Regions from separate parts of the Marinobacterium sp. MBR-109 genome, predicted to be linked through region 2. Evidence: predicted binding sites of a transcription regulator. Region 2 holds the regulator's gene; the other holds the start of a gene.

The links. The regulator PhoB, encoded in region 2, activates phosphate uptake and scavenging genes when phosphate is short. The targets are predictions, from matches to a motif close to TGTCATANNNNTGTCANA.
Positions count from the first base shown of each region.
Region 1: a site for PhoB is predicted at 9,564-9,581, ahead of ABIE60_RS11330 (PhoX family protein). Genes of this name have one in related genera too.

Region 1 is NZ_JBEPPZ010000008.1:37,936-53,118, reverse strand. Features, by position in the region: gene ileS (isoleucine--tRNA ligase) at 1-298, shown strand, start outside; gene lspA (signal peptidase II) at 298-810, shown strand; gene ABIE60_RS11365 (FKBP-type peptidyl-prolyl cis-trans isomerase) at 807-1,241, shown strand; gene ABIE60_RS11360 (GspH/FimT family pseudopilin) at 1,327-1,866, shown strand; gene thiO (glycine oxidase ThiO) at 1,929-3,035, shown strand; gene ABIE60_RS11350 (NAD+ synthase) at 3,053-4,681, shown strand; gene ABIE60_RS11345 (outer membrane protein assembly factor BamD) at 4,755-5,717, opposite strand; gene rluD (23S rRNA pseudouridine(1911/1915/1917) synthase RluD) at 5,853-6,821, shown strand; gene pgeF (peptidoglycan editing factor PgeF) at 6,818-7,555, shown strand; gene ABIE60_RS11330 (PhoX family protein) at 7,595-9,508, opposite strand; gene clpB (ATP-dependent chaperone ClpB) at 9,733-12,309, shown strand; gene ABIE60_RS11320 (PA2433 domain-containing protein) at 12,399-12,659, shown strand; gene ABIE60_RS11315 (DUF4258 domain-containing protein) at 12,783-13,055, shown strand; gene ABIE60_RS11310 (CopG family antitoxin) at 13,057-13,359, shown strand; gene ABIE60_RS11305 (site-specific DNA-methyltransferase) at 13,531-15,045, shown strand; gene ABIE60_RS11300 (DEAD/DEAH box helicase) at 15,073-15,183, shown strand, end outside.
Region 2 is NZ_JBEPPZ010000003.1:48,817-63,999, forward strand. Features, by position in the region: gene ABIE60_RS05160 (putative bifunctional diguanylate cyclase/phosphodiesterase) at 1-833, opposite strand, end outside; gene rep (DNA helicase Rep) at 1,062-3,077, shown strand; gene ABIE60_RS05170 (TRAP transporter large permease) at 3,092-4,471, opposite strand; gene ABIE60_RS05175 (TRAP transporter small permease subunit) at 4,468-5,019, opposite strand; gene ABIE60_RS05180 (YjaG family protein) at 5,165-5,773, shown strand; gene ABIE60_RS05185 (hypothetical protein) at 5,776-6,033, shown strand; gene ABIE60_RS05190 (hypothetical protein) at 6,053-6,550, shown strand; gene ABIE60_RS05195 (NADP-dependent oxidoreductase) at 6,539-7,477, opposite strand; gene cysZ (sulfate transporter CysZ) at 7,600-8,385, shown strand; gene phoR (phosphate regulon sensor histidine kinase PhoR) at 8,339-9,637, opposite strand; gene phoB (phosphate regulon transcriptional regulator PhoB) at 9,683-10,378, opposite strand; gene ubiA (4-hydroxybenzoate octaprenyltransferase) at 10,484-11,374, opposite strand; gene ABIE60_RS05220 (chorismate--pyruvate lyase family protein) at 11,391-11,936, opposite strand; gene phoU (phosphate signaling complex protein PhoU) at 12,013-12,774, opposite strand; gene pstB (phosphate ABC transporter ATP-binding protein PstB) at 12,803-13,600, opposite strand; gene pstA (phosphate ABC transporter permease PstA) at 13,651-15,183, opposite strand, start outside.

The sequences.
Region 1 (15,183 bases), on a different contig from region 2:
AGAAGCGACCCTGTACGTGGATGACAGTCTGCGGGCTGATCTGGAGCGTCTGGGAGATGAACTGCGCTTTGTCCTGATCACCTCCGAGGCCACGCTGAAGCCGCTGAGCGAAGCCGGTGATGCCCGTGCCACGGATGTGGACGGCCTTAAGGTTGCCGTGGCGGCCTCTGGCCATGCCAAGTGCGGCCGCTGCTGGCACCACCGTGAAGATGTGGGCAGCCATGCCGGTCACGATGAGCTGTGTGGTCGCTGCGTCAGCAACGTTGAAGGTGAGGGCGAAACCCGCCACTTTGCCTGATGACCAAGACTCTCAAAACAGGGGGCAGTGCACTGCGCTGGCTCTGGCTCAGCCTGCTGGTGATTGTGCTTGATCTGGGCAGCAAGTATCTGGCTGACAGCCTGCTGACCTATGCCAGCCCGGTGCCGCTGCTGCCGGTGTTTGATCTGACGCTGCTCTATAACACCGGTGCCGCGTTCAGCTTTCTGGCCGGTGCCGGTGGCTGGCAGCGCTGGCTGTTCGTGGCCATCGCTCTGGGCATGAGTGCCTTCCTGCTGCACTGGATGCACCGTACCCCCCGGTCACATCGCCTGCTGGGCGTGGGGCTGGCACTGGTGCTGGGCGGTGCTCTGGGCAACCTTTATGACCGTACAGTGCATGGTCATGTGGTGGATTTCATCTCGCTGCATTGGGAAGGCTATTACTTCCCGGCCTTTAATATCGCTGATACGGCCATCACGCTGGGCACACTCGCACTGCTGGTTGACATGCTGTTCAGCCGTAACGACACAACTGTTGAGGAACAGAAATGACAGACGTTGCAATCGGTCCCGGTACTCGGGTCAGTCTGCATTTTGCAATCAAACTGCAGGACGGACAGATCATCGACAGCAATTTCGATGCTCAGCCCGCCAGCTTCACCTTCGGCGACGGCAATATCCCGGAAGGGTTTGAGCAGGCGATGCTTGGCCTCAGGGCCGGCGAATACGCCGAATTGACCATCGCGCCCGAGCGTGGTTTTGGCATGCACAACCCCTCCAATATCCAGATACTGCCGCGCAGCCAGTTCAAGGATATGGAGCTGGAACCGGGTCTGGTCGTATCGTTTCAGGAGCCGGGCGGGGAGTTGCCGGGTATGGTCACCGAATTCAACGATGACAAGGTCACGGTGGACTTCAACCACCCGCTGGCCGGCAAGACACTGATATTCGAAGTGCAGGTGGAGACGGTCGAGGCCGCTTGACACCCGCTGCGTTGCTGTTCAGTCTGTTAAGGCCCGACTCAGGACGAGAGGGCCTTAACGTGCACGCACAGCAAGAGACAGGATCATGGATGATCGTACCTATACTGCCCCGGTTACTCAGCAGGGGCTTACGCTGGTCGAATGCCTGTTGGCTATCGCCATACTGGGCATTCTGGTTGCAATCGGCCCCGGCAGCTTTCACTCCCTGCTGGCGTCCAGTCGGCTCGGTTCGACCCAAACCGAAATTCGCTCGCTGCTGGCCAGTGCCCGCTCGGAAGCACTCACGCGCAATCGCAGGGTAACAGTCTGTCGCACGCTGGATGGTACTCAATGCGCCGGTACGGGCCGCATCGGCCAGCGTCAGTGGCAAGGGGCCCTGCTGTTTGTTGATCTGGATCAGGACCGCAGGGTTGGCGCAGACGAAACAGTGTTTTACGTTGCAAACTTTCACACTGCTGTGAACATAATCTGGAATCGGGGTGATTCTCTGATCTATCAACCTGACGGAACGGCGCTTGGAGGCTCCAATGGCACGTTTGCCCTGCAGACCTCCGGCACGGCCGTCGAGCACCGAGTGGTGGTCTCATTGCTGGGCCGAGTGCGTACTGAAGTGATCAACCCCTGAAACGAAGCGGGTTCCACCGGAAGGGGGCCTGATCATAAGACGTAACAAGGGAGCGTCGTTCCATGTCCGATTTTCTGATAGCCGGTGCCGGTGTTATTGGCCTGATGACTGCCCGTCTGCTGGCGCAGGCGGGTGCCAAGGTAAAACTGATTGAACGCGGCCAGTGTGCCCGTGAAGCGTCCTGGGCGGGGGGCGGCATTGTGTCGCCGCTGTACCCCTGGCGTTACAGCGATGAAGTGACGGCGTTGGCGCTCTGGTCGCAAAGCAGCTACGTGCATCTGGCCGAGGATCTCCACTCCGAGACCGGCTGCGATCCCGAGCTGCGCCAGAAAGGGATGCTGATGGTCAATGTGGACCCGGATGAAGAACAGCGTGCACTGGACTGGGCTCGGCGCTATCACCGCCCCCTGACCCGTGTCGAAGCGCCCTTCATTTACGAAACCGAACCCAATCTGGCGGCTGGTTTCGAGTCTGGCATCTGGATGCCGGAAGTCGCCAGTATCCGCAACCCGCGCCTTGGTCGCGCATTGCGCGAAAGCGTACAGAAGCACCCCAATATCACCCTGTATGAAGATACCGAGATTGTGGGCTTCACCACCTTCGGTGAGCGAGTAACCGGCGTGAAAACGGCTCGTGGCCAGCATCAGGCTGACGAGGTAATTCTGGCCGGTGGGGCCTGGAGCAGGGAGCTGCTGGCATCACTGGGGCTGAAGCTGCCGGTCGAGCCGGTGCGCGGGCAGATGATGGTGTTCAGAGCCCCGGTTGGGCTGGTCAATCGTGTGGTGATGCTGGAAGGACGTTATGTCATTCCGCGCAACGATGGCCGCGTCCTGGTGGGCAGCACACTGGAGCATGTGGGCTTTGACAAGCAGACCACGGAAGAGGCCAGCCGCTCCCTGTTTGATACCGCCACCCGCATCGTGCCCGAACTGGCCGAGTATGAAGTTGAGCATCACTGGGCCGGCCTGCGTCCAGGCTCTCCTGACGGTATCCCGTTCATCGGCGCCGTGCCCGGCTGGAAGGGGCTGCACCTGAATACCGGGCATTACCGCAACGGACTGGTTCTGGCACCGGCGTCCACGCGCCTGTTGTCCGATCTGCTGCTTGAGCGTTCACCCGTCATCAATCCTGAGGCATACTCTCCTGCTGGACGTTTACAGGCACTCTGAGCAGTCGCAGGAGAGAGATGAGCACACCGATCCGGGTCGTCATGGCCCAGCTGAATCTGCTGGTGGGAGATATCCCCGGCAACACGAGCCGTATCATCGATACGGCTCTCAAGGCACGAGATGAACTGAACGCTGATCTCGTGCTTTTCCCCGAACTTGCTCTGACCGGCTATCCGCCTGAAGACCTGCTGCTGCGCCCAAGCCTTGAGCTGCGCGTGCAGGAGGCGCTGCAGCGCATTCTTGCCGCCGTATCGGGTATTACGCTGGTGCTGGGCTACCCACGCTACCGCGAGGGTGCGCTGTACAACATGGCCGGTGTGATCCGTGACGGTGAGCTGGTGCATGAATATGCCAAGCAGTGTCTGCCCAACTTTCAGGTGTTCGACGAGAAGCGCTACTTTGCGTCAGGTCATGAAGTCGGGCTGTTCGAGCATAAAGGGGTCAGGATCGGCCTCAGCATCTGTGAAGACATCTGGCACACCGGACCGGTTGAGCAGCTGAAGGCCGCGGGTGCAGAGCTGGTGCTGAGCCTCAACGCATCCCCTTTCCATATCGGCAAGCCGGCACAGCGCCGTGATGTACTGAATCAGCGTGCGCAACAGCTGGGTTGTCCACTGGTGTATCTGAACCTGACCGGCGGTCAGGACGAGCTGGTGTTCGATGGCGGCTCCATGCTGGCCTCGGCACAGGGCGATATTCTGTTTCAGGGCGTGCATTGCGAGGAGGCGTTGTACAGCTGCAGTTTTGACCCGGCCACGGCCGTGCTGAAACCGGAGCAGGCTGGCGTGACCGAGCCGAGCAGCGATGCACTGGTGTATCAGGTGCTGGTGCAGGGCGTGCGTGACTATGTGAACAAGAACGGCTTTCGCGGCGTGGTGCTGGGGTTGTCGGGTGGCATCGACTCGGCCCTGACAGTGGCGGTGGCGGTGGATGCGCTGGGCGCAGATCGGGTTGAAGCCGTGATGATGCCGTTCCGCTATACCTCCTCCATGAGCATTGAGGATGCCGAAGCCGAAGCGCGGGCACTGGGCATTCAATACGATGTGATCTCCATCGAGCCGCTGTATGACAGCTTCATGCAGCAGCTGGCGCCTCAGTTCGAGGGTCTGAACCCGGATACCACCGAAGAGAACCTGCAGGCCCGCTGTCGGGGTGTTCTGTTGATGGCGATCTCCAACAAGAAAGGCTATCTGGTGCTGACCACCGGTAACAAGAGTGAAATGGCCGTGGGCTACTCCACCCTGTACGGCGATATGGCCGGTGGCTTTGATGTGCTCAAGGATATCCCCAAGACACTGGTGTACCGCCTGTCGCGCTATCGCAATACGCTGTCGCCGGTGATTCCGCAGCGAGTCATCGATCGTCCGCCATCGGCGGAGCTGGCACCGGATCAGACCGATCAGGACAGCCTGCCGGACTATGATGTGCTGGACCGCATTCTGGAGCTCTATGTCGAACGCGATTATTCCGCGCAGGCGATCATCGATGAGGGTTTTGCCACAGAGGATGTAAATCGGGTGCTGCGTTTGGTCGATATCAACGAATACAAGCGCCGCCAGGCGCCGATCGGGCCACGCGTAACCCAGCGCGGCTTTGGCCGCGACCGGCGCTATCCGATTACCTCGGGCTGGAAGGCCGGAATCTGATCCCGGTTGTCGCTGCAACAAAAAGGCCAGCAATTTGCTGGCCTTTTTACGTACGGAAGGATGAAGTTTCGGCTTACTCGGCTGTGTCCTCATCATCAAATACACCAAAGGTCATGCGGCTGAACAGCGAGCGCTTGTTGGCTTGCTCTTCAGCGTCGGCACGTTCCTGAGCCTCGGCCCGCAGGCGATCCGCGGCCGGAGTGGGGCGGGCCGGTTCAGCCGGCTCGGCACCACCGAGCAGACCAAAGCTGGCGGCCTGCAGCAGGGTCGCGCTGTCCTGCTTGAACGGACGGATCTGATACTCCGGGTAGTTCAGCTGCAGCACTTCCAGTGCATTTTTGGCCAGATCATGCATGTTCAGCTCGGTATAGGCCTCGGCCATGATCGCCAGCGCATCGGGAACGGCCGGGGTTTCCTGCAGGTTCTCGACTACATAGCGGCCACGGTTGGCAGCGGCAACCCAGGCCTGACGGCGCATGTAGTAGGACGCCACATGGATCTCATAGGTCGCCAGACGATTTTTCAGGTACTGCATGCGCTTTTGCGCATCCGGAGCATACTCGCTCTGCGGGTAGCGGTTGAGCAGGGTCGAGAAGCTCTCGAAAGACTCAAGAGCGGCACCGGGATCACGCTGGCTCACATCGATCGGCAGGTACTTTTCGAAGAAGGAGCGGTCTTCCTCGAATGCGGTCAGGCCCTTGAGGTAGTAGGCGTAGTCGATGTTGTCGTGGTTCGGGTGCAGACGAACGAAACGGTCGGCAGCTGCACGGGCCGATTCAGGCTCGTAGTTGCGGAAGTAGGCGTAGATCAACTCCAGCTGAGCCTGCTCCGAGTAACGGCCGAACGGATAGCGGGCTTCCAGCAGCTGCAGCTTCTCAACCGCCAGGCTGTAATTGTCGGCTTCCAGAGCGCTGAGCGCCTCGTCATAGAGCTGCTGCTCCGGTACATCCGGTGCCACCTTGTCGCCTCCGAACCATGAGCAGGCGGAGAGCAGGCTGAAGAGCGCCAGAGTAGCCAAGATTTTCAAGGGTCGCATGTTGATCATTCCTGATGCTGGGAGCCGAATTCGGCGTGACTGGCCGGATTCGGTTATACTGGCCAGATAGTTTCCGGCCTATTTAAACATAACCGGAGCCCATGCCAAAACATCCGCCGATTAAGAATCATATTGATGTCAGAACAGTTAGAGTTAGAAGCACAGGTACCGACCGAAATGTTCGGAATGCGACTGGATCAGGCGGTCGCGCAGCTGTTCCCGGATTATTCCCGTTCCCGCCTGCAGGGCTGGATCAAGGAGGGGACTCTGACCGTTGACGGCAAGGTGCTCCGACCCCGTGACAAGCTTAATGGTGGCGAGCGGATCGAGGTGAAAACCGAGCTGCAGCGCATCGAACATCACGAGGCACAGGTGATCCCCCTCGACATCATCTATGAAGATGAATCGATCATGGTGATCAACAAGCCTGCCGGGCTGGTAGTCCATCCCGGCGCCGGTCATGCCAGTGGTACGCTGATGAATGCCCTGCTGCACCACTGCCCGGATATTGCGCAGGTGCCGCGTGCCGGCATTGTGCACCGGCTGGATAAGGAAACCACAGGCCTGATGGTCGTGGCCAAGACGATTGCCGCCCAGACCGATATCGTGGTCCAGCTGCAGGAACGGAGCATGGGACGGGAATACGAAGCGGTTGTCAATGGTGTCATGACAGGCGGGGGCTGCGTCGAGGAGCCGATGGGTCGCCACTCCAAAAATCGCCAGAAGATGGCAGTTGTAGGGGTTGGGAAGGAAGCGATCACTCACTATCGAGTACTTGAAAAGTTTCGTGCGCACACGCACATCCGGCTCAAGCTGGAAACCGGGCGCACCCACCAGATCCGTGTTCACATGGCTCATATCAACTACCCACTGGTGGGCGATCCGCTTTACGGTGGTCGCTTTCGCATGCCCAAGGGTGCCAGTGGCGCCATGCAGCGTGCCTTGAAAGCGTTCCATCGTCAGGCGCTGCATGCCAAAAAGCTGGAGCTTTATCATCCGGCCAGTGGCGAGCTGATGTCCTGGGAAATCGATCTGCCTGAAGACATGCAGCATCTTTTGACCGTTTTGAAACGGGATGCACAGGAATACGATTACGAGCTATGAAACTGATCCGGCCGGACTGGCCTCTGTCTGACACCATCGGTGCATGTGTCACCACCCGCATCGGGGGGCTGAGCCAGTCACCCTGGGCATCGCTCAATCTGGGTGACCATGTGGGTGATCAGCCGGAGGCGGTGGCCGCCAACCGCTGGCAGCTGCAGCAGGCGCTCGGTAGCATCAAGCCCCAATGGCTGTCGCAGGTACACGGCATCGAGGTGGTTGAGGCGCAGGCCGATGGCCGGGTTCGGGAGGCCGATGCCTGTTGGAGCTCGACCCCCGGCGTGGCGTGTGCAGTGCTGACGGCAGACTGCCTGCCGGTGCTGTTTGCCGATCCAGCCGGCCAGCGGGTTGCTGCTGCCCATGCCGGCTGGCGCGGGCTGCTGAACGGTGTGCTCGAAGCCACGCTGGACTGCTTTGAGGCACCCGAGCGGGTTCAGGCCTGGCTGGGGCCGGCCATCGGGCCACTGGCATTTGAAGTCGGACCTGAGGTGCGGGCCGCCTTCTGTGAACAGGTGCCCACTGCCGAGCAGGCATTCGTCCCCTCACCACTGCACCCCGACCGTTGGCTGGCGGATCTTTACCAGCTGGCATGGCAGCGACTGCACCGGGCCGGTGTCGCCGCGATCAGTGGCGGCGAGTACTGCACCTTCACCCAGCAGGATCTGTTCTTCTCCTATCGCCGCGATGGCGTAACCGGTCGTATGGCCAGCCTGATCTGGATCGAAAAAAAAGGCTGACCCTGTCGGCCAGCCCTTCTCGGTCACATCGAGGCCTGATCAGGCGCCGATGATGCCGCCATCTTCACGCTGTACCACCATAATGGTGGAACGCGGCTTGCTGTTGCCACCGCCCGGGAAGTGGGACGGTGCCAGCTCTTCGCCCGGGTGCTGCACACCAATGAATACCGTGCGCTGATCCGGTGAGAACGCCAGGCCGGTGATCTCGCAGGCGATGGGGCCGGTGGCGAAGCGGCGAATCTCTCCGGTCTGCGGATCGGCACAGAGCATCTGGTTGTTGCCCATGCCGGCAAACTCGCCCTCGTTGCTGTACTTGCCGTCGGTCTGAATCCAGAGGCGGCCACTGCGATCGAAATCCAGTCCATCCGGGCTGTTGAACAGGTTGTCGGCATTGATATTGTCGCTGCCGGCGTACAGGCCTTCTGCCACGGTCGGGTTGCCGGCGATGGCGAACAGGTCCCAGTCAAAGCGGCTGTCCACATGGCTGCCCTGATGCGGCCACCAGCGCACGATCTGGCCGTAGTTGTTCTTGGCACGCGGGTTGGGACCGCCCACCGGCTGGCCATCCGTGCCGCGGTTCTTGTTGTTGGTCAGGGTGCAGAACACTGCCTTGTTGTCCGGGTGAACAGCTACCCACTCCGGGCGGTCCATGGTGGTCGCGCCCACCTGAGTGGCCGCTTCACGGGCAAAGATCATCACTTCTGCCTGATCGGCAAAGCCGTTCTCGGCGGTCAGGCCGTTCTTGCCATAAGTCAGTTCGACCCACTCGCCCTGGCCCTTGATCTCTCCGTCATTGGAGGAGAAGCGTGCCACGTACAGGGTGCCCTCTTCCAGCAGATCACGGTTGGCCTGCTGATTGTTCGGGTTGTACTTGCCTTTGGATACGAACTTGTACAGATGCTCGCCGCGCTCGTCATCACCCAGATAGACCACCACATGGCCGGACGGGTCGATGGTCAGGGCCGCATTCTCATGCTTGAAGCGGCCCAGTGCGGTGCGCTTCTTCGGCGTGGCGGTCGGGTCCATTGGATCAATTTCGACCACCCAGCCGAAACGGTTCGGCTCGTGCGGGTGTTTGGCCAGATCGAAACGTTCATCATGGCGGTACCACTGGTAATCACGGTTGCCCGCTTTCAGACCGTAACGCTGGTCGCGTTTGGGCAGCTTGACCTCATCCTGGGCAGACGCAAAGTACTTGTGGAAGTTTTCTTCGCAGGTCAGGTAGGTGCCCCAGGGAGTCTGGCCGTTGGCACAGTTGTTCACCGTACCCAGCGCACGCGTGCCCTTGGGATCGGCTGCCGTCTGCATCAGAGTGTGACCGGCGGCCGGGCCGGTCAGCTCCATCGGCGTGTAGGCGGTGATGCGGCGGTTGTAGTCGGAGTCGCGGTTCACCTGCCACTCGCCCTTGGCGTTGCGGCGGACCTCGAAGATGGACACGCCATGTGCCGCCTGGGACTTCTTCACCTCATCGGCGGTCAATGCCTGCTTGCCCTGATGGGCGAACAGGTACTCGTAGTTGGTGTACTCGTTGTTGACCGCCAGCACGGCGCGGTCGTCTGCCAGCGGGAACAGGCTCATGCCATCCGTGTTGTCGCCGAACTGGCCAGCCTGCGCGGCCGCATTCTGGGTGCCGGACTCATCAAACGCCGGAGCACCCTTGAGAATGGGGTCGCCCCAGGCGATCAGCGGCTTGGCCACATAGCCTTCCGGCACCATAAATGTGTCGGCGGTGCTGGCCGGTACCGCCTTGAACCCCATCAGCGTGCTGGGTGCCGGGCGGGTGGCCGCCGCTACGGCCTGGGCCAGCGGGCTGGCGGCCAGGAACAGGCCCATAGCCGCCGCGCCACCGCGCAGGAAGTTACGGCGGCTGATGCCTTTCGCCGTCATGCGGTCAAAATCGGTCTGTTCCAGTTCCGGATGATCTTCGGGATCAAAATGCTCAATATGATTCATGTCACCTGTCCTGTATTGGGTTACCGGGATGCAGGTGGATGTTGTAGCAGTGTGCTATTACAGAATTAAGAAAGTTTACCGCTGTATAAGGTTTAACTAATTTAATTGCGGCCCGAGCTTGAAGCCGCCCCCGGTGGCCCCTATTTATATGGGTAACAGAAACGCCGAACCGTCTGACCCTTAGATGTCGGACCAGCGGCACCGAGAGATCCACAGGAGACCTCATGCGACCCGACAAATTTACCTCACGACTTCAGGAAGCCCTGTCCGACGCCCAGTCACTGGCGATCGGCAAGGACCACAACATGATGGAGCCGATCCACCTGCTGGCTGCCTTTTTGCAGCAGCAGAACGGCTCGGTGGCGCCGCTGCTGCGTCAGGCCGGTGCCGACCGGATGACCCTGACCGCCAGGGTGGGCGAAGCGCTGGACCGCCTGCCAGTGGTGAGCAGCCCCGATGGCGAGATCCGCCTGTCCCAGAATATGGCGCGCCTGTTCAACCTGACCGACAAGCTGGCGCAGCAGCGCGGCGACCAGTACATCGCCAGCGAGCTGGTACTGCTGGCGATGCTGGACGACAAGGGCGATGCCGGCAAGGTACTGAAAGAGTGCGGCGTGAACCGTCAGTCACTGGAAAACGCCATCAACAACATGCGCGGAGGCGACAGCGTGAACGATCCCAACGCGGAAGAGACCCGTCAGGCACTGGACAAGTACTGCATCGACCTGACCGAGCGTGCCGAAGCCGGCAAGCTGGACCCGGTCATCGGCCGTGACGATGAGATTCGCCGTACCATTCAGGTCCTGCAGCGCCGCACCAAGAACAACCCGGTGCTGATCGGTGAGCCCGGTGTGGGCAAGACCGCCATCGTCGAAGGGCTGGCGCAGCGCATCGTCAACGGTGAAGTGCCCGAAGGCCTCAAGCGCAAGAAGGTGCTGTCACTGGATATGGGCTCGCTGATTGCCGGTGCCAAGTTCCGTGGCGAGTTCGAGGAACGCCTGAAGGCGGTACTCAACGAGCTGTCGAAACAGGAAGGTCAGATCATCCTGTTCATCGACGAGCTGCATACCATGGTCGGTGCCGGCAAGGGCGAAGGCGCCATGGATGCGGGCAACATGCTCAAGCCCGCGCTGGCGCGTGGCGAGCTGCACTGTGTTGGCGCCACCACGCTGGACGAGTATCGCCAGTACGTGGAGAAAGACGCCGCGCTGGAGCGTCGCTTCCAGAAAGTGATCGTCGATGAGCCGTCCGAGGAGGACACCATCGCCATCCTGCGTGGCCTGAAAGAGCGTTACGAGATCCACCACAGTGTCGACATCACCGACTCCGCGATTATCGCTGCCGCCAAGCTGAGCCAGCGCTACATCACCGACCGTCAGCTGCCGGACAAGGCGATCGACCTGATCGACGAGGCCGCCTCGCGCATCCGCATGGAGATGGACTCCAAGCCGGAAGAGATGGACCGTCTCGACCGTCGCCTGATCCAGCTGAAAATGGAACGCGAAGCGCTGAAGAAAGAGAAGGACGAGGCCTCGCGCAAGCGTCTGGAAGAGCTTGAGCACAACATCGGCAAGCTGGAAAAAGAGTACTCCGACTTCGACGAGGTATGGAAGGCCGAAAAGGCTAGCCTGCAGGGTTCGCAGCAGATCAAGGAACAGCTCGATCAGGCCCGTGTCGAGATGGAACAGGCACGCCGCGCCGGTGACCTGGCCAAGATGTCCGAGCTGCAGTACGGCCGCATTCCCGAGCTGGAAAAACAGCTGCAGGCCGCCGACAGCACTGAGCAACAGGCGGAAGAGCACAAGCTGCTGCGCAACAAGGTAACCGAAGAGGAAGTGGCCGAAGTGGTCGCCCGCTGGACCGGCATCCCGGTCAGCAAGATGCTGGAAGGCGAGCGCGAAAAACTGCTGCGCATGGAAGATGCGCTGCACCAGCGCGTGGTCGGCCAGAGCGAAGCGGTGGTGGCCGTGTCCAACGCCGTGCGCCGTTCCCGCGCAGGCCTGTCCGACCCCAACCGCCCCAACGGTTCTTTCCTGTTCCTCGGCCCGACCGGGGTGGGCAAGACCGAACTGTGCAAGGCGCTGGCCAGCTTCCTGTTCGATACCGAAGAGGCGATGGTGCGCATCGACATGTCCGAGTTCATGGAGAAACACTCCGTCGCACGCCTGATCGGTGCACCTCCGGGCTATGTCGGTTACGAAGAGGGTGGCTACCTGACCGAAGCGGTGCGCCGCAAGCCCTACTCGGTGCTGCTGCTGGACGAGGTGGAAAAGGCACATCCCGATGTGTTCAACATCCTGCTGCAGGTGCTGGAAGACGGCCGCCTGACCGATGGACAGGGTCGCACCGTGGACTTCCGCAACACCATCGTGGTGATGACTTCCAACCTGGGGTCCGACCTGATCCAGAACTACAGCGATGACGATGACTACAACCTGATGAAACAGGCGGTAATGGAGTCTGTGGGTAACCATTTCCGTCCCGAAGTGATCAACCGCATCGACGAGGTGGTGGTATTCCACAGCCTGCGCAAGGAACAGGTGGCCGGCATCGCCGAAATCCAGCTGGACCGCCTGCGCAAGCGCCTGGCCGAGCGCGAGCTGAGCATCACCTTCACCAGCACCGCCATGGACAAGCTGGTGGACGTGGGCTTCGAGCCGATCTACGGCGCCCGTCCGCTGAAGCGGGCGATCCAGCAGTGGATAGAAAACCCGCTGGCGCAGCGCTTGCTGGCCGGCGAGTACGAGCCCGGTCGCGAGATCGCGGTGGATGTGGAGGCCGGAGAGTTTACCTTCAGGTAACGGCTGCCACGTCGAGACAGCACCAAAGCGGGCATGGATCAGATGGACTACACTCAAGCGGGTGAACACCACTCGAATGGAGGTGAATCATGTCCAGAATCAAAACCATGCTCGCGACGGCGCTGGTAGCGTCCGCGCTGTCGGCCCCGGCGTTAGCATTCCATTGCCCGCTGGATGGCCAGGCGATCGAAAAGGGACTGGCGAACATCCAGGTGAGCGACGAGGTGCGCACTAAGGTCATGCAGCTGCACGAGGAAGGCATGGCTGCGCACAATGCCGGCAACCATGACGACGCCCAGAAAAAAATGGCCGAAGCCATGCGAATGCTGCTGAACGCCACCGGGATGTAACACAACAGAAAACAGGATATCCCCACCGGGCAGGCTGCGACTTTCCTGCGCGCCTGCCCTAACCAGCTGTCTTCCCCTTCAGCGCAAGATGCCAATAGGCACACGCTCTGCTAGACTCGCTTTATGAAGCAAATTAACTGGAATGCTGAAAAAAACCAGCAGCTGATGAGCGAGCGCGGCGTTTCCTTTGAGGATGTCCTGTTTGCAATTCAGTCTGGCGGTTTACTTGATGATGGACCTCACCCCAACCGGGACAAGTATCCGAATCAACGTTTACTTGTGGTTCGGATTGACGATTACGCCTGGCTGGTGCCGTACGTCGAGAATGATCGGGAGATCTTTCTTAAAACGGCCATTCCCAGTCGCAAGGCCACCAAGACATTTCTAGGGGGGTAGCATGGCCAAGACCAAATTGGATCCCGAAGAGCAAGCGTTGCTTGAAGCCTATGAGTCTGGAGAGTTCGAGTCAGACTTGGATGCTGATCGTCGTGAGTATTTGACCAAGGCGGCGGAAGAAACCTTCAAGAAAGACAGGCGGATTAATATACGCATTTCCAGCCGCGACCTGGAGGCGCTGCAACGTCGCGCACTGGAAGAGGGGCTTCCCTACCAGTCACTGGTTGCCAGTGTCCTGCACAAGTATGTCTCCGGTGGTTTCAAGGACATTTCTGCCGACAAGTCCGGTCAGCGGACGCGCTAGCCAAGTCGCTTGCCTGAACAGCGAGCCACGGAGCGGAGGGCTGGTTTTTTTCGGCCGGACACAATGGCCATGCCCGTTGCACACCCAATACAATATTGCCGAGCGCTGAAAGGGCTTCCCAGGGGTTGGGAAGGCATGGCGCTTTGGCCGTTACGAAAAAGGAACGATTGCATGCCCCTGCTACAGTGGCTCAATAAAGACCAAGCTGTCAGAACCGCTGCGCAATGCGCCTACCGTTTGCTGGAGCCTGTACCAGAACTCTCATACGGTGATCAAAACAGCGAGAACCTGCTGATTCAGGGCGATAACCTCGAAGCGCTCAAGGCATTGCTGCCGTTCTATGCGGGCAAGGTGAAGTGCATCTATATCGACCCGCCCTACAACACCAAAAGCGCGTTCGAGCATTACGATGACAATCTTGAGCACAGTCAGTGGCTGTCGTTGATCTATCCTCGCTTGGAGCTGCTGCGTGAACTGCTGGCGGAAGATGGCAGTATTTGGGTGTCGATTGATGACAGAGAAGCCCACTATCTTAAGGTCATCATGGATGAGATTTTTGGGCGGTCAAAATTCATAGCATCAAATGTCTGGCAAAAGCGTTATTCGCGCGAAAATCGAGAGGCTATTGGGGATTCTCACGAATATCTTTTTGTTTATGCAATGAGTCCAGAGTCTTTCAAAAATAGCCGGAATTACCTTCCATTGGGTGAAAAACAGCTCAAGCTTTATAAGAACCCAGATGATGATCCCCAAGGACCTTGGCAAAGTGTATCGCTGCTTGCGCAGGGTTATCGGCCAAACCAAATGTATAAAATTATCGCCCCATCAGGTAGGGAGCACTATCCACCGGATGGCAATTGTTGGAAAGTAATTCGGTCGGTGTATGAGAAAGAACTCCAAAATGGTGCGATTTATTTTGGAAAAGATGGAAATGGCGTACCACGTCGAAAACAATATCTAAAAAACGCTAATGGTGTTGTTCCATGGACATGGTGGCCCCACGAGGAGGCTGGTCATACAGACGAAGCTAAGAAAGAGGCTAACTCCATTTTTGGCAGTGAGATCAGCTTTGGCACGCCAAAACCAGAACGGTTGATCCATCGTATTTTGCACATAGCAACAAATCCCGGCGACCTTGTTCTCGACTCCTTCCTTGGTTCAGCCACCACAGCCGCCGTGGCCCATAAAATGAAACGTCGCTATATCGGTATCGAGTTGGGCGAACACGCGGTCACTCATTGCCAGCCCCGTTTGGTAAAAGTGGTAGACGGCGAGCAGGGAGGTATCTCGAAGTCGGTTGACTGGCAGGGCGGTGGCGGTTTCCGTTTTTACAAACTCGGCCAAACGGTTTTTGACAGCTACGGCTATATCAACCCGGAGGTGCGCTTCGACGCCCTGGCTGCTCATATCTGGTTTGCAGAGACGCGCTCACCCAAACCACCGGCAGAAAAATCCCCATTGTTGGGCCTGCACAACGGCGTTGCCTACTATCTGCTGTATAACGGCATATTGGGTGATCGGCGGCCTCAAGGCGGTAACGTGCTGACGTCCAAGGTGCTTGAACTGCTGCCGCCGCATGATGGTCCCAAAGTGATCTATGGCGAAACGACTCGCCTTGGCCCCGAGCGTCTGAAACAGCAACAGATTACGTTCAAGCAGATACCCTATGATGTGCGTGCACTGTAACAGCCCGTTCAAGGAGAGATGTCACCCATGTTCAGCTTAAAAGGCTACCAGACGCGCGCCATTGAAACTCTGAGCGACTTCCTGACCGAGGCCAAGTCAACCGGCGATGTGGTCTCGGCTTATGCCAAGGCGATCAAG
Region 2 (15,183 bases):
AGGGTGCGGGTGTCGATCAGGTGCTGCTTGATCAGACGCTCAATGGTGGTCGCGAGAAAACGATCCTGAAACTGTCGGAATGACAGGTTGATACCGATACGGCCATTCAGTCCTGACGCCAGCATGTTCGGCAACGACTTGCCCACCTGTTGAATGACCCAGTAGCCCAGTGGTACCACCAGTCCCGAGGCTTCGCAGTCGGGGATGAAATGATCCGGCGTGAGCAGGCCGCGCTCCGGATGCTGCCAGCGAATCAGCGCTTCGGCCCCACAGATGTTGCCTTCGCGCAGATCGATGCGTGGCTGATAGAACAGCACGAATTCTTCCCGCTGCAGGGCGCGCCAGAGTTCGGGATCATAGCCGGATGAGGGCTCAGGGTTCTGCAACTGCTGTAACTGCTCCAGCTTACGCAGCCGATCATGGCACAGCAGCAGGTGACTGCAGTAGCGAAGCACTCGACGCAGAGTGGTGTCACACGCTTCACCGGGCAGAAAATAGTCGTTGCAGGGGTCCGTCAGCAGTGCCTGCCAGCGCTGGTCAGGCTGTTGTGTCAGCAGCAGCACGGAGGGGGCTGTGGGGCAGTGCTTGCGAAGCCGACTCAGCGTGCTGCTGGCATGTTCTGGGCAGGCGGTTTCCAGCAGGATGATCAGAGCAGAAAACTGTTGCAGGATGGGGACGGCGGCTTCAGGGGAGCGACAGCGAAACAGGTGCCCCTGCCACCAGGGTTCCAGCCAGCTTCGCCAGCTCGCTTCCAGCTCATCGGATGCACTGATCAGCATCAGAGCAGGATGTCCGGGTTCTGTCGGGTTTAGCGGCTCATCATCTGCCAGCATGGTACTGCTTCCCCTTTACACCTGAATAATACCTCCGCAGAGGGTCTGAATTTCATCAGGGGGCCATGTCATAATAGGCAACTGCCATGATCGACGTTCGAGGTTATCACGCTTTGGTGATGTCCAGAAGCACGCGATCCTGCCTTCTGCATGTAGTACTGCATCAAACGGTTGTATCAGATAAATATCGGCCGGTATCGAGCCGGGTTTAATTTTTTTCGAGGTGACATGAGCAGACTCAATCCACGCCAGCGCGAGGCGGTGCATTACATCGGCGGTCCCCTGCTGGTGCTGGCCGGTGCCGGCTCCGGCAAAACCAGTGTGATCACGCGGAAAATTGCCTGGATGGTGCAGGAGGCCGGTATTGAGGCGCGCCGCATAGCCGCCGTCACCTTTACCAACAAGGCGGCGCGCGAGATGAAGGAAAGGGTGAGCCAGCTGCTGCAGGGGAAGGAGGGGCGCGGGCTCACGGTTTCCACCTTCCATACGCTGGGGCTGTCGATCATCCGTCGTGAGCGCAAGTATCTGGGGCTGAAGTCCGGGTTTTCGCTGTTTGATGATCAGGACAGCAAGGCGCTGCTGCGCGATTTGATGCTGCAGAACGATGAGGATACCGACCAGCTCAATGAGGTGCAGCACCGAATCTCCAACTGGAAAAACGACATGCTGACGCCGGATCAGGCGCTGGCAGAGGCGCAGCTGCCACAGGATATTCTGGCCGCCCGTGCCTACGAAGCCTATGACCGCCACCTGCGCGCCTATAATGCGGTGGACTTTGATGACCTGATCCTGCTGCCGGTGCAGCTGTTCGGCAACCATCCCGATGTGCTGGAACGCTGGCAGCGCCGTATTCAGTACCTGCTGGTGGATGAATATCAGGACACCAACCTGTCCCAGTACCGTCTGGTACGCCTGCTGGTGGGGCATCGCAGCGGTCTTACCGTGGTGGGCGACGATGACCAGTCGATCTACGCCTGGCGCGGTGCCCGGCCGGAGAACCTGGCCCAGCTGCAGACCGACTTTCCCAGTCTCAAGGTGGTCAAGCTGGAGCAGAACTACCGCTCCACCAGCCGCATTCTGAAAGCGGCCAATACCCTGATCGCCAACAACCCGCATGTGTTCGAGAAAACCCTGTGGAGCGAAATGGGCTACGGCGACCCGATCCGGGTGATCCACACCCGCAACGATGATGCCGAGGCCGAGCGGATCGCCACCGAAATCCTCGACCGTCATCTGCGTGAACGGATCGGCTTCCGGGATTTTGCCGTGCTCTATCGTGGTAACCATCAGGCACGTCTGATTGAGATGAAGCTGCAGCACTATCAGGTGCCTTACAAGCTCAGTGGCGGCACTTCCTTCTTCGCCCGGGCCGAGATCAAGGACTTGATGAGCTACTTCAAGGTGTTGATCAACCGCGATGATGACAACGCTTTCCTGCGCATCATTAACCTGCCGCGGCGTGAAATCGGTCCCAGCACACTGCACCGACTGGGCGAGTACGCCTCCGGGCGTGAAGTCAGCCTGTTCGACGCCTGTGGCGAGCTGGGACTGGAGCAGGCCTTGCCCGCACAGGCGGTTGATCGTCTGCGCCGCTTCTGCGATCTGATCGATCGGCTGTATCAGCGTTGCCGTGATGGAGACCCCATCGCCGCCATCCATGAACTGATGGACGAGATCGACTACCCCGGCTGGATCCGGCAAAACGCCTCCAGCGAGGTGGTGGCCGAGAAGCGGATGCAGAATGTCTATTTTCTGATCGAGTCACTGCAGTCCACGCTGGAGCGGCTGCAGGAAGAAGACGAAGGCGCCGGTATCGAGGATGCGATTGCCCGACTGGTGTTGCTGGACATGCTCAACCGGCAGGAGGAAGAAGACGATTCTGATCGGGTACAGCTGATGACCCTGCACGCCTCCAAGGGTCTGGAGTTCCCCCATGTATTTCTGCTCGGCATGGAGGAGGAACTGCTGCCGCACCGTAACAGCATCGAAATGGATACCATTGAGGAAGAACGGCGGCTGGCCTACGTGGGTATCACCCGGGCGCAGAAAACCCTCACCATGACGCTGGCAAAACAGCGGCGGCAGTTTGGCGAATGGATGGACTGCACACCCAGTCGATTCATCGATGAATTGCCGCAGGAAGATCTGGAACGTGAGGGGCTGGGGGAGGCGAGCCCGGAACAGAACCGGGCCCGCGGTCGTGCGACGCTGAACGGGCTCAAGGGGTTGCTGGATGACCTCTGAGCAGCCCCTCTGCGTCAGCCGTAAACGGCGTGGGGCAGCCATGTGGCCAGCCCGCTTTGCCAGGCGATCAGCGCCAGTACCAGCAACTGAATCATGATGAACGGCACCACACCCTTGTAGATCTGTCCGGTGGACACGCTGTCGGGTGCCACCCCGCGCAGATAGAACAGGGCAAAGCCGAACGGCGGTGTCAGGAACGAGGTCTGCAGGTTGATCGCCAGCATGACGCCCAGCCAGATCGGATCCAGCCCCATGCTCAGCAGAATCGGCGCCACAATCGGCACCACCACAAAAGTGATCTCGATGAAGTCGAGAAAGAAACCGAGCAGGAACACGATCAGCATCACCACCGCCATGGCGCCGACAACGCCGCCGGGCAGGTCGGTGAGGAAGTCGCTGACCATCTCGTCACCGCCGTAGCCGCGGAACACCAGCGAAAAAATCGATGCACCGATCAGGATCATGAACACCATGGAACTGACCTGAGTGGTGGAGCGCATCACTGCATGCAGCGTCTTGAGGCTGAACGCCCTTCGCATCATTGCCAGCAGAATGGAACCCACAGCACCCACCGAGGCCGCCTCTGTGGGCGTCGCAAAGCCGCCCAGAATGGACCCGAGCACCAGCCCGATCAGCAGCACAGGCGGCAGCAGAGCCTTCAGCGCACGCATCCAGAGGTTGGTGATCTGGCTCAATTCTTCAGCGGGAATGGCCGGCACCGCCTTGGGGCGGGTAATTGCTACAAACACCATGTAGCTGATATAGGCGATCACCAGCAGCAGGCCCGGAATCAGCGCGCCAAGGAACAGATCCCCCACGGTGACGGTATCCGGCGAGAAAATGCCCCGATCGATCTGCGACTGTTGATAGGCGGACGAGATCACATCCCCCAGCAGTACCAGTACGATTGAAGGCGGAATGATCTGGCCCAGTGTGCCCGAGGCGCAGATGGTGCCGGTGGCAACGGCCGGATCGTAACCACGGCGCAGCATGGTCGGCAGTGACAGCAGCCCCATGGTGACAACGGTGGCACCGACGATACCGGTACTGGCCGCCAGCAGCATCCCCACCAGCGTGACCGAGATACCAAGACCGCCGCGCATGGAGCCGAACAGCGCCGCCATGGTATCCAGCAGTTCTTCGGCAATCTTCGATTTCTCCAGCATGACCCCCATGAATACGAACAGGGGCACCGCAATCAAAACCTCGTTGTACATCACGCCGAAAATGCGGTTGGGCACCGCCTGCAGGAAGACGGCGTCAAAGTGGCCGGTCAGAATTCCCACGCCGGCAAACAGCAGGCCGGTGCCGGCCAGCGCAAATGCTACGGAATAGCCCATCAGCAAAATGAAAATGGCGCCGACAAACAGCAACAGGGGCAAATATTCGATCACAGCGCGTGCTCCTCTTCAGCAGCGGGCAGATGGGCGTTGCCGCTGATCACCAGCAGGCTGCGCAGCAGCTCTGCCAGCCCCTGCAGGATCATCATGGCGGGCATGACAAGCAGCGCGGTTTTGAGCAGATAGCGGTAGGCCAGGCCGCCTGATTCCTGCGAGGCTTCCTTCATGGACCAGGACGCGGCCACATAGTCCCAGGACATCCAGAAAATGAAAATGCACACCGGCATAAGCAGAAACAGGGTGCCGAACAGGTTGACCCAGGCCTTGCCCTTTTCGCCCAGCGGGCGGTAGATGATGTCCACACGCACATGGCCATCATGTTTGAGGGTATAGGCAGCCCCCAGCAGGAACACCAGACTGTGCATGTAGATGATCGATTCCTGCAGCGCCGTATTGCCCTGATTGAACACATAGCGCTGGATGACGACAACGAAGGTACCCAGCACCATCAGCAGGGTCATCCAGGCAACCGTGCGCCCGGTCCATTCGCTGAAGCAGTCCAGCCAGCGCATCAGCGCTGCAACGGGATGAGATTGGCTCATTTGAGTTCTCGATTCTGTTATTGTGATGACGGCGTGAAAGTATATCAGCAAAGTCTGGTATGACATTACCGTCGATGCAGATGACTACAGCTTGAGCCGGCTGTGCCGTACAATAGGTTTTACTTCATCCCAAGCGGAGACACCGATGAGCGAAATGCTGAACCTGGAGCGCGAGCTGGAGACGTTTGAACCCTGGCAGTTGACCGCCTTTTCTGCGGCTCTGACGGAGCGCATGTTCCCCAACTTTGCCCTCTTTGCCCGGCTGGTCAACTTTGGTGACCCGGCTCGAATGCGTCTGCTGCTGGATGGTGTCTGGGACAGCCTGGCCGGCACCGGTGCCAAGGTGAATTTTGAGGTCCAGCTTGATCAGGTTGAGGCCAACATGCCGGACCTGGATGAGTACGACATGTATGGTGCCCTGCCGGCGCTGGATGCGATCGTGGCACTCAATGCCACCATAAACTGCCTGCTGGAAAAGGACCGTTCCGAGGCCGCCAACGTGGGGCAGTTGTCCCGCGAGAGTGTGGCGACCTTTATCGAAGTCACCGAAAGTGATGACGAGCTGTCTGACGAGGATCTGGTCAGGCTGATCAATACCCATGAGCTGATGCAGGCCGAAGATGGCTTTCGTGACGAAGTGATCGAACGGCTGCAGAATCAAAAGCAGCCGAGCGCTGCATTTGTACGCGAGTTGCGTGAGCTGGCGCGCAATGAGGGTGTCAGCAACATCGGCATCAGCGACGAAGACGACTGAGTATGCTCAAGCTTGGTCTGTTATTGCTGGTGTTGCCGGGCGTGCTGCTGATGGGCGGCTACCTGTATGACCTGTCGCTGGCCGAGGCCTGCCTCGACAGCGGCGGTTCCTGGGATTACCTCGAAGCGCGCTGTGATACCGAGCGTCAGCACGCCTTTGTACCCTATATCGCGCGTCATCCACTGTTGGTGAACGGCGGCATGCTGCTTTCGGTGCTGGGGTTGCTGCTGTGCATCGCTGGCCTGTACCGGCGTCGTTAACCGCTCAGGAGCTGTTTCAATGTTGAAAAAAATTCTGCTGGCACTGATCCTGTTGCCACTGCTGTTCATTCTGTTTTTGTGGCAGGTCAACCCGAGCTGGTGGCAATCGATGAAGTCCGAGTGGCTGGCCGAGTTCAACGCCGAACGTGCAGAGGCGGCAGCCAGCTGGCGCAACGATGGGCTGGCATTCGGCCGTCTGAATGATCAGCAGAGCTGTCTGGAACACAGTCTGAGCAACTTTGACGGCTGTACCGGGTTTGACTGCACCGTCAACTATGGCCGCTTTCTCAGGGCCTGTCTGGAAACCGCACAGCCCAGCGAGGGCTTCTGCGAAGCGGTACCGGGGTTTCGTGAAGAGCCGACCGAGGATGACAAGGCCTGGGCCAAGGATGAGTGCTGGGAACGTAATATTCGGGGTGAAGGCTGCCGCCTGCTGATGCGTCAGCAGCAGCTGTTCTGTGGCCCGGCAGAAGATGAAACGACGGCATCCCTGCCGACATCCGAGTCAGATGGTTAACACCAGCTTGCCGCGCACATGGCCGGTGGCGCTCAGACGGTGCGCCTCGGCCGCCTGATCCAACGGCAGATTGTCGGTCAGGTTCAGCATCACCTTGCCGCTGGACGCCAGCATTGCCAGTTCATGCAGCTGCTCGGCATCAGGGCGGGCGCGAATGCCGCTCACCTTCAGCCCCTTTGCCTCACCGGCCGCGATCACCTCGGCAGCCGTGACGGAGGGCAGGGTGATCATTTTGCCATGGGGCTGCAGGCAATCGAGTGCACGAATCGCTGTATCGCCGCCCACGCCATCAATGATCAGGTCAGCATCATGGATCAGGTTTTCCACCTGCTGGCGTTGGTAATCGATCACGTCATCACAACCCAGACTTTGCAAAAACGCCTTGTTGCCATGGGAGGCGGTACCGATCACATAGGCGCCTTTCCACTTCGCCAGCTGTACCGCCAGATGGCCTACACCGCCCGCTGCCGCGAGTACCAGAACTGACTGACCACTTTTCAGATCGCCGGCTTCAAACAGTGCCTGCCAGGCGGTCAGGCCGGCCAGCCCGAGGCCTGCGGCGGTTACTGGGTCCAGTGCGCTGGGGCGTTGGCTGACCTGATCAGCCGGGGCGATCAGATACTCGGCATAGCAGCCGGCCGGCTGCGGAAAGCGGATAAACCCCATTACTTCATCACCCTGACGCACGTTGTTGACGCCGTCACCCAGGGCTTCAACACGGCCGGCGAACTCCCAGCCGGGGCAAAAGGGCAGCGCGTCGATGAAACTGCTGGCACCGCCACCGGAACAGGTTTTCCAGTCGATTGGATTGACCCCGGCAGCGCGGTTGTGGATCAGTACCTCACCCGGCCCCGGTTGTGGCTGTTCCAGCTCCTCGAGCTGCAGATTTTCAGGCCCGCCAAAGGCATGGATACGGATCGCTTTCATGTGTACTCTCCCCGGATTGTGCGGCTGGCTTAATCGGCCGTCATCAAACGTTAACTGATACCAAGAGTAAAGTGATCCTGCCATGTCTGGCAAACTCTGTGTGATCATCCTCGGGAGGCAAGATGAAGGGAAACCCCGTACGTGGTGGCAGCTACCTGCTGCGTGGAGCGGCAATGTTGCCGCAACCGGGTATTCGGCGTTTTGTGCTGGTACCGCTGCTGATCAACCTGCTGCTGTTCATTGCCGCCATCTGGCTGCTGACGAAGCAGTTCACCCATTGGGTCGAATATGGACTCGGATACATGCCGGACTGGGCCGGCTTTCTCTACTGGCTGTTCTGGCCCCTGTTTGCACTGGTGGTGATGGTCGGTGTCTATTACGGCTTCTCCATTGTGGCCAACTTGATCGCCGCGCCCTTTAACGGCTTTCTGGCCGAAAAGGTGGAACAACAGCTGCGAGGGTCTCCGCTGGTGGATGAGGGCTGGGGGGCGGTGCTGGCAATGATTCCGCGGGCGCTGCAGCGGGAGCTGCAGAAACTTGCCTATTATCTGCCGCGTTTTCTGCTGTTGCTGTTGATTACGTTTATTCCGGGCCTGAATCTGCTTGCGCCACTGCTCTGGTTTCTGTTCGGGGCCTGGATGATGTCGATTCAGTACTGCGATTACCCGATGGACAACAACAGGGTCAGCTTTCCACAGATGAAGCAGTTGATGAAGGCGCGTCGAGTAACGTCGATAGGCTTTGGCGGGCTGGTTCAGCTGGGTATGCTGGTGCCGGTGCTGAATCTGTTTCTGATGCCGGCGGCCGTTGTGGGCGCAACGATTTTCTGGGTGGAAGAGTATGCCGCCGAAGCCAGGGAGCTCAATCCCGGGGCGGCACCACCAGCTCAATGGGGAAATGGCAGCTGAAGCAGCTGCCCTTTCCGGGCTTGCTTTCGATCTCCAGTCGGGCACCCAGGCGCATCAGGACATGCTTGACGATGGCCAGTCCCAGCCCGGTGCCGCCGCTGGCGGATGAACGGCTGTCGTCGACACGGTAGAAGCGTTCGGTCAGGTGGGGAATGTGGCGTGCCTCGATGCCGATCCCGCTGTCGGTCACACTGAAGTGTCCGCCCTTGGCATCGGCCCACCAGCGAATCAGAATGCGGCCCTTGTCGGGCGTGTAGCGAACGGCGTTGAACACCAGGTTGGACAGTGCGCTCTGCAGCTCTGCCGGCACACCCAGCAGGTCATGCTGCGGGTCGATCTGCAGCTCGAACTGGTGCTCACGCTCGGCCGACAGGGTGACGGCATCTTCATGGATATGGCTGATCAGGCTCTGGATCAGCACCGGCTTGAAGGCGGTAGCCTGACGCGAGGTGGCTTCCAGCCGTGACAGCAGCAACAGGTCCTGCACCAGATTTTCCATCCGCCGTGCCTGCTGCTGCATCTGACTCATGCCGCGCATCAGCGGTTTGGGCAGGTCCTGATCGAGAAAGGTTTCAAGATAACCGCGGATAACGGTCAGCGGCGTGCGCAGCTCATGTGAGGCGTTGGCAACGAAGTTTTGTCGGGTCTGCTCCAGCTGGGTCAGACGGGTGATGTCACGTGCCACCAGCAGGCGATCATCGGCGCCAAACAGGCTGATCTGATACTGCAGCCGGGTATCGCCGCCCAGCGGCGAGGGCAGCTCCAGCGGCTCCTGATAGCGCCCCTTGCGGTAGTAGTCCACAAATACCGGATCGCGCAGCAGATTGAGCAGCGGCTTGCCGCGGTCGGTCGCATGGCGCAGCCCCAGCAGTCGCTCGGCAGCCAGATTCCACCATTCAAGATTGTTGTTGCGGTCAATGATGATCACCGCATCGGGCAGTGCGGCGGAGGATTGCTGGAAGCGCGAGATGATGCTGCGCAGCGATGCTTCACGGGCCTGAGTGCGCTTCTGCATCCGAGCCAGTGCGTCCAGGATCTCGCCCCAGGCGCCGGGCAGCTCGGGTGGTTCCTGGGTCGTGTCGCCCATCAGCCATTCGCGCAGCACATTGAAGCGGCGTATCTGGATGAAGGTGAACACGATCAGGCCGAGGGTGATGCCGGCCAGCGGGTAGCCCAGCACGGCACCCAGAACCAGGCCCAGACCGGCGCTCAGCAGCAGACTGATCAGCAGCGAGTGCCGCGCTATGTGCATGGAGTCACTCCATTGCGCTCCCGTTTGGGCGGTGACCGATCTCGATCACGCCACCTGAGCCGAAAAACGGTAACCGGTGCCGCGCACCGTCTGGACCAGGTAGTCGTGACGCTCACCCAGGGCCTTGCGCAGGCGGCGGATATGCACATCGACGGTACGCTCTTCCACATATACGTTGCCGCCCCACACCATGTCCAGCAGCTGGCTGCGGGTATAGGCCCGATCCGGGTGGGTCATGAAAAACTGCAGCAGGCGGAACTCGGTCGGTCCCAGCTCCACCGGACGGTTATCCGCCGTCACGCGATGCGAAACCGGATCCAGCGTCAGGTTGTCCACCGTGACCGGCTCCTCGACCCCCTTGGGCGTGGCACGGCGCAGTACGGCCTTGAGGCGCGCTACCAGCTCGCGTGGCGAGAACGGCTTGGTGATGTAGTCGTCCACTCCGGCTTCCAGCCCCTGGATCTTGTTGTCCTCATCGGCCTTGGCGGTCAACATGATGATCGGAATACCGGCGGTGACCTCATCCTTGCGCAGGCGGCGAGCGAACTCAATGCCGCTGGTACCGGGCATCATCCAGTCCAGCAGCAGCATATCGGGCTTGTTATCGACGATACGGGCATGGGCGGACTGGGCGCTGTCGGCCTCGTCACATTCGTAACCTGCCATCTCCAGTGCTACCGCGATCATCTCGCGGATCGGCGCTTCGTCATCAACGATCAGTACGCGTTTGGACGCAGACATGTTTCTGCCTCTTTTACAGACATTTAATCAGAGTCTGGTATTACAAGACGTTTTGGTTACACAAATATGACATTGGCAGATTTTATTGCCGTTGTCAGTCCTGAATCAGCTGCGCAGCGCGTATTCCAGAATCAGACCGAGCAGCACCAGCAGCTCGGCATAGTGGTTGTTGAGAAAGGCACGGAAGCAGGGCATCCGCTCGCGGGCGCGGATCAGCCAGTGCTGGTAGACGAACAGGGCGGCGGCACCGGCAAGGCCCAGCATATACCAGAGCCCCAACTGCTCGATCCGAGCTACCCAGAGCAGCACCGCCAGCGTGGCCAGCTGCAGCAGAGCGATGATGAGTCGGTCATGGCGACCAAACAGCACCGCGGTGGATTTGACACCGATTTTCAGGTCATCGTCACGGTCCACCATGGCGTACTGCGTATCATAGGCCACGGTCCAGAGCAGTTTGGCCAGATACAGCAGCCATGCGGTCAGCGGCAGCGCTTCCTGAGTGGCGGTAAAGGCCATCGGGATCGCCCAGCCAAAGGCCGCCCCTAGCACCAGCTGAGGCAGGTGGGTATAGCGCTTCATGAAGGGGTAGATGAACGCCAGTGCAAGGCCACCGAAGGACATCAGGATGGTCATGCCGTTGGTCAGCAGTACCAGCAGGAAGGACACCAGCATCAGGCCGCAGAACAGGTAGATCGCTTCCCGTTCGCTGACGCGGCCCGAGGGCAGCGGGCGGTTGACGGTGCGTTTGACGTGGCCGTCGATATGGCGATCGGCAAAATCGTTGATGACGCAGCCGGCGGAGCGGGTCAGAAACACGCCGAGACAGAAGATCAGCAGCAGGTCCCAACGGGGCAAACCTTCGGACGCGATCCAAAGCGCCCAGAGCGTGGGCCAGAGCAGCAGATAGGTGCCGATGGGGCGGTCGGCTCGCATCAAATGGATGTAAGCCTGCAGCCGCTGTTTCAATGGCTGCGGTGACGGTTTGGTTGCCTGCATGATCCCTCCTGAGCGGTCAGAGCGGGTATTGTACGTGCTCCATGGCCGGTAGAAAAACTTCGCATACCAGCAGGGGTTTGCCGTGCAGGTGGAATACGGAACGGCGGGCCCAGTAATGCTGACCGCCGCGGCCTTGCAGTCGACAGGCACGCAATGGGGCGCGCTCAAGACTGGGGTCACGGAACAGGTAGGAACCGAGCGAGCGCGAGCCCAGACGCAGCAGGCGGCGTTCGACGCCGGTCAGTGTGGTGGCGGGAATCACCGTGCGGGCGAAGACCCAGGGCTCGGCATCGCGGCCCAGCAGTTCGACTTCCCGGATCAGGGCACGGTGCCGATGGCTGATGCCCAGTGCACGGGCTTCATCTGGCGTCGGACACTGCCAGCGCTCACTCAGCACCCGGACACCGAACTCGCCGCCGGCGGCCCGCTGCAGACGCCGACTCAGGGAGCCGGCATCGTACAGCCAGGGGCGCCATTGGGCGGGCACGCGAAAGCTGCTGCTGCCCGCAAGCAGCCAGTGCCGGTGGGGAGAGCGTTGAAGCAGAGAATCGCGTGCAGACACCTGGGGAGCTTCCGTTAATGAGACGGGCACCAGTCTAGCATTTTCACCCCGCCAAGTGGGCTGCAGCGATGGCGGTTTATTCTTCGGTGCTGTTGTCGTCGCCCAGCAGGGTGTCGGCTTCGTCTTCCACCGTTTGACGGATCTGTTTCAGGCTGCGGTGGCGCACATCGGTGCCACTGACCTGATAGATCAGGTGTTCTGCCAGGTTGCGGGCATGGTCACCGATCCGCTCCAGGCTGCGCAGGGCCCAGATGACGCTCAGTACCGAAGAGATCGCACGCGGATCTTCCATCATGTAGGTGACCAGCGAGCGCATGGCGGTGCGGTATTCGCGGTCCACCTCCTTGTCCTGTTTGGCAACCTGATAGGCCATCTCGATATCGTTGCGGGCAAAGGCGGTGAGGACATTGCGGACCATGTCACGCACCAGGCTGCCGATATGGCGGACTTCCTGATGGCCGCGCTGGGACGCGCCGCTCTGGGCTTGCTCGATCGCCTGACCGCAGATGCGGGTAGCTTCGTCACCGATCCGCTCCAGATCCGATACCGCACGGCTGATCGATACGATCAGACGCAGATCGCTGGCAGCGGGCTGGCGTCGCGCAATGGTGGTGGTACACAGGTCGTCGATCATCAGTTCCATGGCGTTGGTCTGCTGGTCGACCTTGCGTGAAGCTTCGGCACGATCCACGTCCGCGGTCAGCAGTGCCTCGATGGCATCGCTGACCTGCTGCTCCACCATGCCGCCCATGGTCAACATCTGAGTACGGATGGTCTCCAGCTCTTCGTTGAACTGCTGGGAGATGTGGGTCGAATAGCTGTCTTTTTCCAGTTCCACAGTGTGTGTCTCCGTTTCGGGCGCAGGTCTAGCCGTAGCGTCCGGTGATGTAATCTTCCGTCTGGCGTCGTGTCGGCCGAGTAAACAGTCGCTCGGTATCGCCGAACTCGATCAGACGGCCCTGATGCAGAAACGCGGTGTAATCCGATACACGGGCGGCCTGCTGCATGTTGTGCGTGACGATCAGAATGGTGAAATCCCGCTTCAGCTCGTGGATCAGCTCCTCGATTTTCAGCGTCGAGATCGGATCCAGTGCCGAGGCCGGTTCATCCAGCAGCAGAACCTCGGGGCGAATGGCGATGGTGCGTGCGATCACCAGTCGCTGTTGTTGTCCCCCGGACAGCCCCAATGCACTCTCGTGCAGCCGGTCCTTGACCTCGTCCCAAAGTGCTGCCGAACGCAGCGCCCATTCAACGGTCTCGTCCACCACCCGCTTTTTGCGGATGCCCTGAATCTTGAGGCCGAAGCTGACATTCTCGTACACCGAGGCCGGAAACGGATTGGGTTTCTGGAACACCATGCCCACGCGGCGCCTCAGCTCGGCCACATTCACGGATCGAGCGTAAATATCTTCATTATCCAGCAGAATTGTTCCAGAAATATTACAGTCGGCTGCCAGCTCACTCATGCGGTTGAAACAGCGCAGCAGAGTCGACTTGCCACAGCCGGAAGGCCCGATAAAGGCGGTTACGCGGTTGCCGGGCAGGTCCAGGTTTATATTGCTCAATGCCCGGCTGCCGCCATAGCTGAGGCTCAGGTCACGCACCTGCAGCCGGGTGTCCGGGAAGTCAGATTCAGGGCTGGTGGCGGCCGGGTCGACCGATATCTGTGTGTCCAGGCGTATCAAGACATAGCTCCGTTGGTGAAGGTTGCACGCTAGAGTTCCGGTTCCAGTGTTCTGAATCGGGCCCGCAGATGGTTGCGCATCAGGATTGCTGACAGGTTCAGCAGCAGGATCACCAGCAACAACAGCAAGGCGGTAGCATAGACCAGTGGCTGAGCAGCTTCGGTGTTGGCGCTGTGGAAGCCGACATCATAGATGTGGAAGCCAAGGTGCATGAATTTCTGATCCAGGTGCAGATAGGGGAAGTGTCCGTCCACGGGCAGCTGGGGGACCAGCTTGACCACGCCCACCAGCATCAGTGGTGCGACTTCACCAGCGGCACGGGCGATCGCCAGAATCACTCCGGTCATCATTGCCGGGCTGGCCATGGGCAGCACCACTCTCCACAGGGTTTCCGCCCGGGTTGCACCCAGCGCCAGGGCGCCTTCGCGCAGGCTGGCTGGAATAGTGCGCAATCCCTCTTCGGTGGCCACGATCACCACCGGCAGTGTCAGCAGGGCCAGGGTGGCCGATGCCCATAGCAGGCCGCCAGTGCCGAAGGTCGGTGCTGGCAGGGCTTCCGGGAAAAACAGCGCATCGATACTGCCCCCCAGAAAGTAGACGAAAAAGCCGAGCCCGAAAATGCCGTATACGATGGAGGGTACCCCGGCCAGATTGTTGACCGCAATACGGATGAGTCGGGTGAGTCGCCCCTGATAGGCGTATTCGTGCAGGTACACGGCAGCCAGCACGCCGAACGGTGTGACCAGCAGTGACATCAGCAACACCATCAGAACGGTGCCGAACAGGGCAGGGAAAACGCCGCCCTCGGTATTGCCCTCGCGTGGCGAGTCGGACAGAAACTCCCACAGCTTGATGCCAAAGTGTTCCAGCCTGTCGACAAGGCTCATGTCGTTCGGGCGGTAGGCGCGAATGACGTCCGCCACGGCGAATTCCAGCACCCGCCCATCAGCCACTTCAACGTGGAAGTGGTCACGGGTGACCTGCTGCTGCAGGCGGGTCAGCCGTTTCTGCAGCAGATGATAGTCCTGCTCCAAGTCGGTACGTTTGCGGGCCAGAACTTCCAGTTGAGGTGCCTGCAGCGGGCCGAGCAGTTCAAGTCGGCGCTGCTCCAGACGCAACTGTTCCAGCGTGCGGTTGATCTGCCCCAGCATGTTGCTTTCGATGCGATCAATTTCCTGCTGCAGTGCCTCGGTACGCTGCCGGCGCTGCTCGAATTCATGCCACAGCGCTTCCTGGTCAATGTCCGGGCCCTGATGCAGCAGGGTGCCGTTCTCGCTCAATCCACGCAGATAGCCATACAGCTGGCCCCAACGAGCGCGCTCGAATACGGCCAGATGACCGGGATAGTGCCGCTCTGACAGGGCGCTCTCCAGTACCCAAAAGTAGTCGCTGTCGCTGAACTCCCGGTTACCGTTGCGGATCAGGGTGCGCTGCACTTCGGTCTGATCAGTAACGAGTGAAATGCCGGCTTCCTGCAGCTGACGTACGGGCACCTGCTCATGGCGGATGACTGCGCCAATGACGCGCCGACTCTGGCTGTCGGCCGTCACCTGTGCCTGCAG